2 regions of the Lactiplantibacillus sp. 30.2.29 genome follow, and region 1 is predicted to be linked to the other one. Evidence: predicted binding sites of a transcription regulator. Region 1 holds the regulator's gene; the other holds the start of a gene.
What was found. The regulator CtsR, encoded in region 1, represses protease genes until heat stress. The targets are predictions, from matches to a motif close to TTGGTCAAAAAAGGTCAAANA.
Positions count from the first base shown of each region.

Region 2: KGF65_RS10465 (Bax inhibitor-1/YccA family protein) is a predicted target of CtsR. The motif match lies at 2,770-2,790, and genes of this name have one in related genera.

Region 1 covers NZ_JAGYGU010000007.1:45,656-50,612, forward strand. Annotated here, with positions in the region: gene KGF65_RS05365 (TetR/AcrR family transcriptional regulator) at 1-72, opposite strand, end outside; gene KGF65_RS05370 (ATP-dependent Clp protease ATP-binding subunit) at 381-2,885, opposite strand; gene KGF65_RS05375 (CtsR family transcriptional regulator) at 2,904-3,371, opposite strand; tRNA gene KGF65_RS05380 (tRNA-Pro) at 4,888-4,957, opposite strand, start outside.
Region 2 covers NZ_JAGYGU010000017.1:10,019-14,975, forward strand. Annotated here, with positions in the region: gene polA (DNA polymerase I) at 1-705, opposite strand, end outside; gene KGF65_RS10465 (Bax inhibitor-1/YccA family protein) at 1,867-2,583, opposite strand; gene KGF65_RS10470 (helix-turn-helix transcriptional regulator) at 2,837-3,043, opposite strand; gene KGF65_RS10475 (DUF2975 domain-containing protein) at 3,061-3,630, opposite strand; gene KGF65_RS10480 (hypothetical protein) at 3,820-4,233, opposite strand; gene KGF65_RS10485 (hypothetical protein) at 4,263-4,957, opposite strand, start outside.

The DNA of each region.
Region 1 (4,957 bases):
CAAGAACAGTTCTCGTGCCGTATCTAAAATTGCTTGGTGCGTCTTCGCCATTTGTTCGGCTCGCGTCGTCATGTCATCATCTTCTTTCATCTTTTATTTCCTATTATAATTTACACCAATCAGTAGCGAACCACCAGCCGCAAAACTCGCTGAATGCATTCGGATTGGCGTGATCGTTAATCCCGACCCACGAAGAAGTCCGATAATCCAGCGGCCATGGATAGCCATGGCTACTTCATCAGGAATTTCATCAGTCGGTGCTTTAAGTGGCCACACTCACGCGCTACGGAAATCCGGGCTGTGAAACAATTCAGGTTCCATCGCTCAAAAAAAGACGCCTGAAGCCAACCCCGGCTCCAAACGTCCACTGTATCATTCACCTATTTTGATGAGACCGTCGAACGACCGTCTGTTTTCGGTTGATTTTTAATATTAATGGTGATGGCACCTTTGCTGGCACCAATCGTGACTTGGTCATCGACCTTGATCGCACCCGTTAATAATTCTTCACTTAACCGGTCTTCAATCTCAGTTTGCAATGCCCGGCGAATTGGCCGTGCACCGTATTCAGGGTCAAACCCAGCCTTGGCAACCACATCAATGGCGGCTGGCGTGATTTTGATCTTGATACCCTGTTGCGCAACCCGGTTCACGATTTCTTGTGACATCAACTTAACGATTTCGTGTAACTCTTCCTTATTCAATGAATGGAAGACAATCGTCTCATCGATCCGGTTCAAGAATTCTGGCCGGAACGTCTGCTTCAAGGTAGCACGAATCGTCGCCGCAACTGCATTGTAATCATTAGCCTTATCAGTAGCACCGAACCCAACGGACTTTTCATCCCGCAAGGTCGTGGCCCCTAAGTTCGACGTCATGATGAGAATCGTGTTTCGGAAGTCGACTTTGCGGCCTTTCGAATCAGTCAAGTAGCCATCATCCAAGACTTGCAACAGAATGTTGAATACGTCTGGATGAGCCTTTTCAACTTCATCAAACAGCACGACTGAGTATGGCTTCTGGCGTACCTTTTCAGTTAACTGACCACCTTCATCGTAGCCGACATAGCCGGGTGCTGACCCAATCAAACGACTGGTCGAGTACCGTTCCATGTATTCAGACATATCGATCCGAATCATGTTGTCCTCTGACCCAAACATGGCTGCAGCTAAGGCCTTCGCTAATTCGGTCTTACCAACCCCAGTCGGGCCAAGGAACATGAAGGAACCAATTGGCCGGCTTGGATCTTTCAATCCACTCCGCGCCCGGCGAATGGCCCGTGCTACTGCAGAAACGGCTTCTGGTTGACCGACGACCCGTTCATGCAAAATCTTTTCCAAGTTAACTAAGCGTTCGCTTTCGGATTTTTGCAATTGGGTTAGTGGGACACCCGTCCATTCAGCAACCACTTGGGCAATATCTTCTCCGGTCACTTGTAAGTCATAGTGCGGTGTGTCGCCTTCAGTGATTTGTGCTTCTTCATCAGCTTCAATGCGATCCAAACGTTGCTTGAGTTGCATTTCCTGCTTGCGAATATCCGCGGCTTGTTCGAAGTCCTGAGCTTCAATCGCCGTTTCCTTTTCTTCACGTAACTGCGCGAGCTTGTCCTGGTTCTTGGACAACTTAGTCGGTTGATCCATCTGGTCGATGCGGACTTTCGCCGCCGCTTCATCCATCAAATCAATCGCCTTATCTGGTAAGAACCGATCACTGATGTAGCGACTGGACAACTTCACCGCTTGATTGACGGCTTCATCAGTAATTGTCACGTGATGATGTTCTTCATACCGTGGCCGCAAGCCATCGAGAATCTCAACCGCTTCATCTTCAGTCGGTTCATTGACCATGACCGTGGCAAACCGCCGTTCAAGTGCGGCATCGGATTCAATGTACTTTTGATATTCGTTTAAGGTCGTCGCCCCAATGGTTTGGAGTTCGCCTCGTGCTAATGCTGGCTTCAAAATGTTAGAAGCATCAATGGCCCCTTCAGCACCACCGGCACCAATCAAGGTATGCAATTCATCGATGAATAAGATGACATGCCCATCGTTGTAGATTTCGTCGATCACTTTCTTTAAGCGGTCTTCAAATTCACCACGATACTTGGTTCCGGCAACTAGTGAGCCCATATCAAGCATCATCAGCCGTTTGTCAGCCATGTCATTCGGTACGTCGCCAGCAACGATCTTTTGTGCCAGCCCTTCAGCGATCGCCGTCTTACCAACGCCGGGTTCACCAATCAAGACTGGATTGTTTTTCGTCCGCCGTGACAAGATTTGAATGACCCGCTTAACTTCTTTGGAACGGCCCACAACTGGATCCATTTCCTGTTCACTCGCCAGCTGCGTCAAATCACGCGCCAAGGAGTCCAAGGTCGGTGTGCCTTCCGTCTTCTTACCACCACGGTTAGCCGCACTGCCCTTACGCTTACTCATCGCATCACTGACACCAAGTTTACGCAAAACAACTTTGCGTGTTTGACTCAAATCTAAGTTCAAATTCATCAAAATACGCGAGGAGAGGATACTTTCATCAGAGAGCATCGCTAACAAGAAGTGTTCAGTCCCAATCTTGTTGGCGCCAAGCCGTTTGGCCTCATCACCAGCAACGGATAAAATCTCCTTAGCCTTTGGTGAATATGGCAAATACGTATCTTTGCCAATATTGCTCAACGTCCCGTAGCCAGTGAACCGTTCAATTTCTTCACGGATGTCATCTTCGCTCACAGCGTACTGTTGCAAGACTTTATTAGCAATACCGTTCTTTTCGATGGCTAGTGCTAATAACAAATGTTCCGTACCGACTGCCTGATGCTTAAAATATTTGGCCTGTTCCTGTGCTAGTACTAGCACACTTTTGGCACTAGGTGTAAATAAGTTATCCATTGCGATTCCTCGCTTTCTTTAGCTTTCGTAACGCAAGTGGTTCAAAATCCCGATAATTATTCGAGCCCGGAGACTATTTTCAAGGTCTCGGTCCGTCAGTCCTAACGTGTCGTGATCGATTGCCACTAATATCAACTGCGCTTCCCTACGATTTAAAACGTCGTCCTCATACAGACTCTGAACAACTGCGTAGGCATCCCGTTGTGTGATGGAATCGCCGATCACTTGAATGAGGGCATCCAACACATCAGCATCATCGACCAAATTAACCTTTTCAATGCGAATATAACCGCCACCGCCACGCTTACTTTCAACTAAGTAACCATTTTGGATCGTAAACCGCGTTTTAATCACATAATTAATCTGTGAGGGTACCACGTTGAAAAGGTCGGCAATTTCTGAACGCCGAATTTCAACATGCTCCGAGTCCGCCAAAATACTTTTTAAATACTTTTCAATAATATCCGAGATATTTTGACTTTGCATGTGCTTCACCCTTTTCATTATCTTTGACTAATATTGACTTTTATTATACGAGGATAATGGAAAAAAGCAAAGAATTTCACCCAACTGGCGACCCAGCATGTGCTTAACGGTTGTTACAGCATAGCACGCCAAGCACTTGCTTTCAATTGATTGGACCGGATTTTCGACCCTGATTCGTTAACTTTGTTAGGCCTTCATATTCATTCAACTACCTATTTAAAATATGTCAAGTGTTGGCGTCTGAATTTGGTCAACTTTGTCTGGGACTCGTCGTTTATCCAACAGCTTGAGTTTCTATACTACAGGTTGTCCGCCTGAATTTCGACTAATACGCCACTTGTTTATTTACGACCGGCCACGCTTAACGTCATTTTGAACAGATACTTCATATATAGATTGTTCGTCATGAATTATGATTTAAACGTGCTATTCTCTAAATTCAGGAGCTGCCAGCTGAGACCCGCTGGGAACAAGTACGAGTTGGCGTAAATTTGCAGAATCGTGTGCGTCCTACACCGGCTTACAGGCATTTCTGACAATACTGGAACGTGGTGGACACAGATTTAAGCCGAAAAACCACGTCTTAAATACTGGTCTTCCACTAACCAAGCCAAGAACGCTTGCTAAGTGGAATTTCACCACTGAGCATTGTCAGAAACACCTTCCAGCCTGGATATGATTCGAAAGGCGGACGTGGGCGGGCCCAACTTTTTTGTTAGATTAGTTGTTGGTTCCTTAGTATACAGGAATGTTGAAATAAACTGTCAGACTGGTTCTAACAATAACCAAGCATCCTGACCCATGATTTAAGACTTCGAACACGCGGTTTCACTGAGATTGTCAAAACTTCCTCTAATCACCCGGGATAGCAAAGTCTTGAATTATAAGTGAAGACAATTTATTCGACTAAACGCAAGACTAGCTGACATTGAGATTCGTGAATCGCATTCAGGTAATCTTTTCAGTAACTAGATGCCATAATTCAGCATTGATCCCGTTTGAGAGCTTGCCTGAAGGACCAGAAACCTAATATTCAGTGGTCAATTGTACCTAGATAGGTGGCCGTTCATCTGCCATTCGAGCGGGTTCCCGACTGTAGGGGCTGGCTGACAATGCTCAAGGGCGAAATTCTTCTTGTCCGGGTGAATTTCCCGGGCTAGAAGAAGACTCGTATTTGAAATTGCGCAGTGGGTTTCTGCGTGAGTTCAAATCGATGTCCGCCCTGTTCCAGCGTTGTCAGCCGGCCCCGGAGGTCGGAATAGAACGCGTCTCGGCAGACGAACAGTAAACCGACCAACAGGCACGTTTAAATCATCTTTAATGCCAAATAATTAACGCAAGGCGCACTACTGGTGAATCTCATCAATTCATTGGGCGGAGCCAACTCGAAAAAGGCATTTCAAAATGATGGGGCGATCACACCTCAGCACCAGTCACAACACAGCAGTACACCACACGTCAAAAGTGGCCATAAAAAAATCCAGTCAAATGACTGGATTAGTTGGTTTAACCGTAATCGGGAAAACAGGATTTGAACCTGCGACCCCTACGTCCCGAACGTAGTGCTCTACCAAGCTGAGCTACTT
Region 2 (4,957 bases), on a different contig from region 1:
AATCAGATGTTCCTTCATCTTGCTGGCCTTCATCGCATCGATGTTTTCATAGATACCTTCCATCGACCCGTATTGTTTCAGCAATTTCAGCGCTGTCTTCTCGCCGACCTTGGTCACACCAGGATAATTATCTGAAGTATCACCCGTTAGCCCCTTCATATCAATGATTTGTGCCGGCGTGATGCCTAATTTTTCTGTAACGTGTTCTGGGGTGTAGCGTTCAACTTCTGAAACCCCTTTAACGGTCACTGCCACCGTCGTCCGTTCCGTCGTCAACTGGGTCAAATCACGATCACCAGTAACGATCGTCGTCGTATAGCCCGCTTGATCAGCCTGCCCAGCCAGCGTCCCGATAATATCATCGGCTTCATAATCTTTTAATTCATAATGTTTAATGCCATAAGCGTCTAATAATTGCTTAATATATGGCATCTGCTCAGAGAACTCACTTGGGGTCTTGGCGCGACCGCCCTTATAGTTATCATACATGGCGGTTCTAAACGTAGTCTTACCCGCATCAAAAGCCACCAGCATATCGGTGGGGTCCACGGCCTTGATCATGTGGTCAAGCATGGTATTAAAGCCATAAATAGCGTTTGTATGCAAGCCATCCGGATTTACGAACCGTTCCAGTTGGTTATGCAAGGCAAAGAACGCCCGAAACGCCACACTGTTACCATCAATCAGTAATAATTTTTTTGCCATTGGTTTGCTCCCCGTCTCTTAATTTTAAGTTATCGATATCATGCAATGCTCATCAGTGTTATCAGTCATTTTGCACCGAACTGATTTTGCGACCAGTATGTGGTCCACTAACAAGTGGTTTACCCTTATAATTGTACCAAACAATCACCTAAAACGGGAGTTCGGCCCACTGAAAACCCGGTAAATCATAGATTTTCTGTTTGTTAGTGAGCTGGCCGCCTTTGACTTTGAACATTGACACGCATTGTGTGTTATGAATCATGATTAAAACGTGCCATTTTCTAAGTTCAAGTGCTGCCAGCTGGGACCCGCTGGAAACAGTGCGAGTTACCGTAAACTTGCTGTAGTAGATGCTTCCTACACCGGCTTCCAGGCATTCTGTGCAATGGCCGGAACGTGGTGGACACAGATTTAAGCCGACAGCCCACGTCTTAAATACTGGTCTTTCACTAACCAAGCCAAAAACGCTTGCTAAGTGAGATTTCACCACTGGGCCTTGCCCAGAATGCCTTCCAGCCGGGATAGTAGTCGAAAGGCGGACATGTGCGGACCCAACTTTAAATGAACTGCTCGTCGATTCTTAGTAAATAGTCATTTTGGTAATGAACTTTAAGATTTGTTTCGGGTAAAGGCTATCATACTCACGTTCCAATCATAGGAGTCGGTAGCATTACTGAATATTGTCAGAACTTTTTCTACTCGTATAAGACGACAAAGCCTAAGTCCAAACGAAGGGGAATTCTATGCACTAACTTCAAGGATAGTGTCTCTAAAATTAGTGCACATTCTTGAAACCATCATACTCAGCATTGAAATTAGATAAGTCTTTAAGCTCAATAAACCATCATCTATGCTGATTTCAAAAGTTTACCCGAAGGTCCAGCTACTGAATAATCGATGGTCAATTGCACCAAAAAAAGGTGACCGTTCATCCGCCATTCGAGCGGGGTCCCGACCTCCGCTGACGAACAACAATCCAACTAGCACGTTTCAATCAGCTTTTATGCTAAATAATAACTAGCACGACGCATATTGACGCATGTTTCAATAATTATGCATCACAACTCATAACCACCAGCTGGCCCATATCGGCATACTAACGAAAAGACACCCTAACCGAACGGGCTAGCGTGTCTAATTTGAAGTTTATTCTGTTAATGATTAGTCGCGGCTTGAGCCACCGAAGATTTGGACGAAGTATAAGAACAAGTTAACGAAATCCAAATAAAGTTGTAAGGCTCCGGTAACGGCTAAACCAGTAGATGAAACTTGGTCACCATATTGTAAATACATGTCCCGCATCCGATTAGCATCCCACATGGATAAACCGGCGAAAATCAAGACACCGATGTATGAGAAGATATAACTAATCATGGCGCTTTGTAAGAACATGTTAACGATGGAAGCCACAAACAAACCGATTAATGCGGCAATCAGATGACTACCGATCCGTGAAATATCACGCTTAGTGGTCGTCCCAATGACAGCCATCGTGGCGAAAACTGCACCAGCAGCAACGAAGGCCCCGGTAATCACCGCACCCGTGTATAAGGATAAGATGATCGACATTTCGACCCCAAAGACCACTGAGAACAGCATCAGCAAGGTAAAACTCATTGCTGGATTACGCGTTGCATTGGCTTGAATCCCGCCAATCATGACGAACATGCTAACAATGAAAATAACCAGCGCCATGATTGGATGAGCATTGAAGGCAGCGTAAATTTGTGCCTGGAACATGGTCATTGATAAGTAAACGGTCGAGGCTGAAACCAACACAGCAACCGTCATGAACCCATACATTTTTGTTAAGAAACTACGGAGCCCAACTTGCGTATTAATGGTCCGTGGTTGTGGGTCATTTTGAAAATTGTTCATAGAATCCCTCTTTCACCTAAAATTGACTACTCGTTACGTTTCCCGAGTTAAGATTAAAATTGAGTTAGTGAATCGTTACTAACGCATACAGCGCTAGCAACTTCCTCACACTAGTTTGTCAATCATTTGCCTATGACTAGCCATCTCAATCAGTCACCTCAACTTTCTTATCCTAAGTTTATCAAATTAGTCAAAGAAGGTAAAATAGTTTGTGCTTGGAAATTTGCTAAGAATTTCTAATGATTGGCAACCTCTAGTTATCATCGACGTAAATGATTATGTCACCTGGCTGACACTCCAAGACCGCGCAAATCTTTTCTAATGTACTGAACCGGATTGCTTTAGCCTTGCCAGTCTTCAAAATTGAAATGTTGGTTGGCGTAATACCAACTCGCTTAGCTAATTCACTGGTCGTTATATTACGTTCTGCCATGACGACGTTCAAGGTGATCTTGATCATTACGACAACTCTCCTTTTTAGATGGTTAAATCACTTTCAGTCTTCATGTTGACGGCTCGGGTGTATACCATGGCAATTAGGGCAAAGATAATTAGTTCGACAAAAGCGCTCACCAAGTTGTCCCATCCCAAACCAAATCGACTGATCCGGTATAGCCAACTAACCATCAATTGATTTGCACAAGCCATTAGCAACGACGAGCCCAGTATCCATATCTGACCTTTTACAATTCGATTCATCTGTTGACTGTTTTCAGTAGAAAAATAGACTTGTTCCTGAATGTTTCTGACAATCGCTGAAACTCCCTGAATAACCATAAATACACCAACCAGCATCAGAATATAACCAACAACCATCAGAATCGTATAAATTCCCGCTGGAAAACTAGCAATCATATTCGCGCTTGCTTCATGGGTCCTAATCGGCATCATAAAGTCATCACTGTGTAAAATATAACTCGTCGTATCGCCTGAAAAATAATTAAAGATGTCCTCAATCGGAACAAAAATGCCAAACCAAATTAATATTGATGCGAACCACAAAATCACGCTTAACGTTTCAGTTCCCAACTTCATCATTCTTGACATAATTACACCCCCGTATCTTTACTATTAAGATATCATATCGATAAACGATAATCAATATTTGACTATCGATATTTTTTATTTGTTTATTGAATATATTAAACAAAAAAAAGTTGTTCAGCAATCTATCAATTATGACTGCCGAACAACTATGATATTTTACTAACAAAATTTACAAATTTTTCTCAAATTTCACTCAACATACTTCCAGATTTCATCATCAAAGTGGCCGAGCCCATTTGCTTCCAGCGTCTTAAAGTACGCCAACAGTTCAATCGCCCCAGCTTTGCTAGCATGGGCAATCGCGTTCATCCCAGTTCCAGTTGGGACCACGTTACTCATCTCGGTGATGTCATGCCCATTTTCAATCTTGACTTGTGCGCAGGTGACTGTCCAGTGATTTAAGACGTTGGGCGCAAATACCAAGAAGACGTTATAATCATCCGATAAATAACCTGGCAGCGCCCACGCCGTCTCGTCGATCGGCTCTGGATACAGATTGCCCTGCAGCGCAAATTCCTGGATATTGTTCGCGGTTGGGACCACGTCTAACATAAAAATAACTTTTTCAAAAGCTTCAGTTCCTAACTGTGCATCAACGGCCATCTTGCACCGCTCCCTTCATTAAAAGTTCGCTAAAAGTTTTCCCGATAAAATTGGTATTTTTGCTTAATTTCTTTGAGCGGTGCATCCATCACGTGTTCATAGCCCTGCGCATCGAGTTTAAAATTACGGTTAACGATTGCTGCCAACCGGATTCGCAGCCCAGGATTTTTTGCCAATAACGGCCGCAAGTCACTCGACATGATTTCAAAGCGCGGCAACTGGTCTGGTACTAAAATCTTGATGAAATCTTGGTACGTATCCGCTAATACTTCTGAATAGATATGATCGGCATATTTCAATTCGACGGCTTCCAACTTATTGTAGTACTCGGCGTTGGTCAGGCCCTTCTCATTTTTGATCAAATGCTGTTCATCGTATTCATGTACCAGATATGCATCCCAGTCTCGATAAGCATAAGTCGTCATCCGCACGACCAAATGCCGCCCAGGTGCCGTCACGTTTTCGGGAACCAGCTCGCCATTTACATCCCGCAAATAGGGCTTGACTAACAACTGAGTCACAAAATGATAGTAGGTTCCCGGAATCAGCTCCCGGTCACGGTCAGCGTCATACAGTTCACCCGTGCCTTCCAGATCTGGTAAGCCAATCAAACTCAGCCGGGTCTGGTTGACCGCGTAAATAATGTCCTCAAGTTCTTCGGTGATGTCATCCGTCCGACTGATGACTTGTAACACGTGGGTGAACAACCGAACGAGCTGATTAC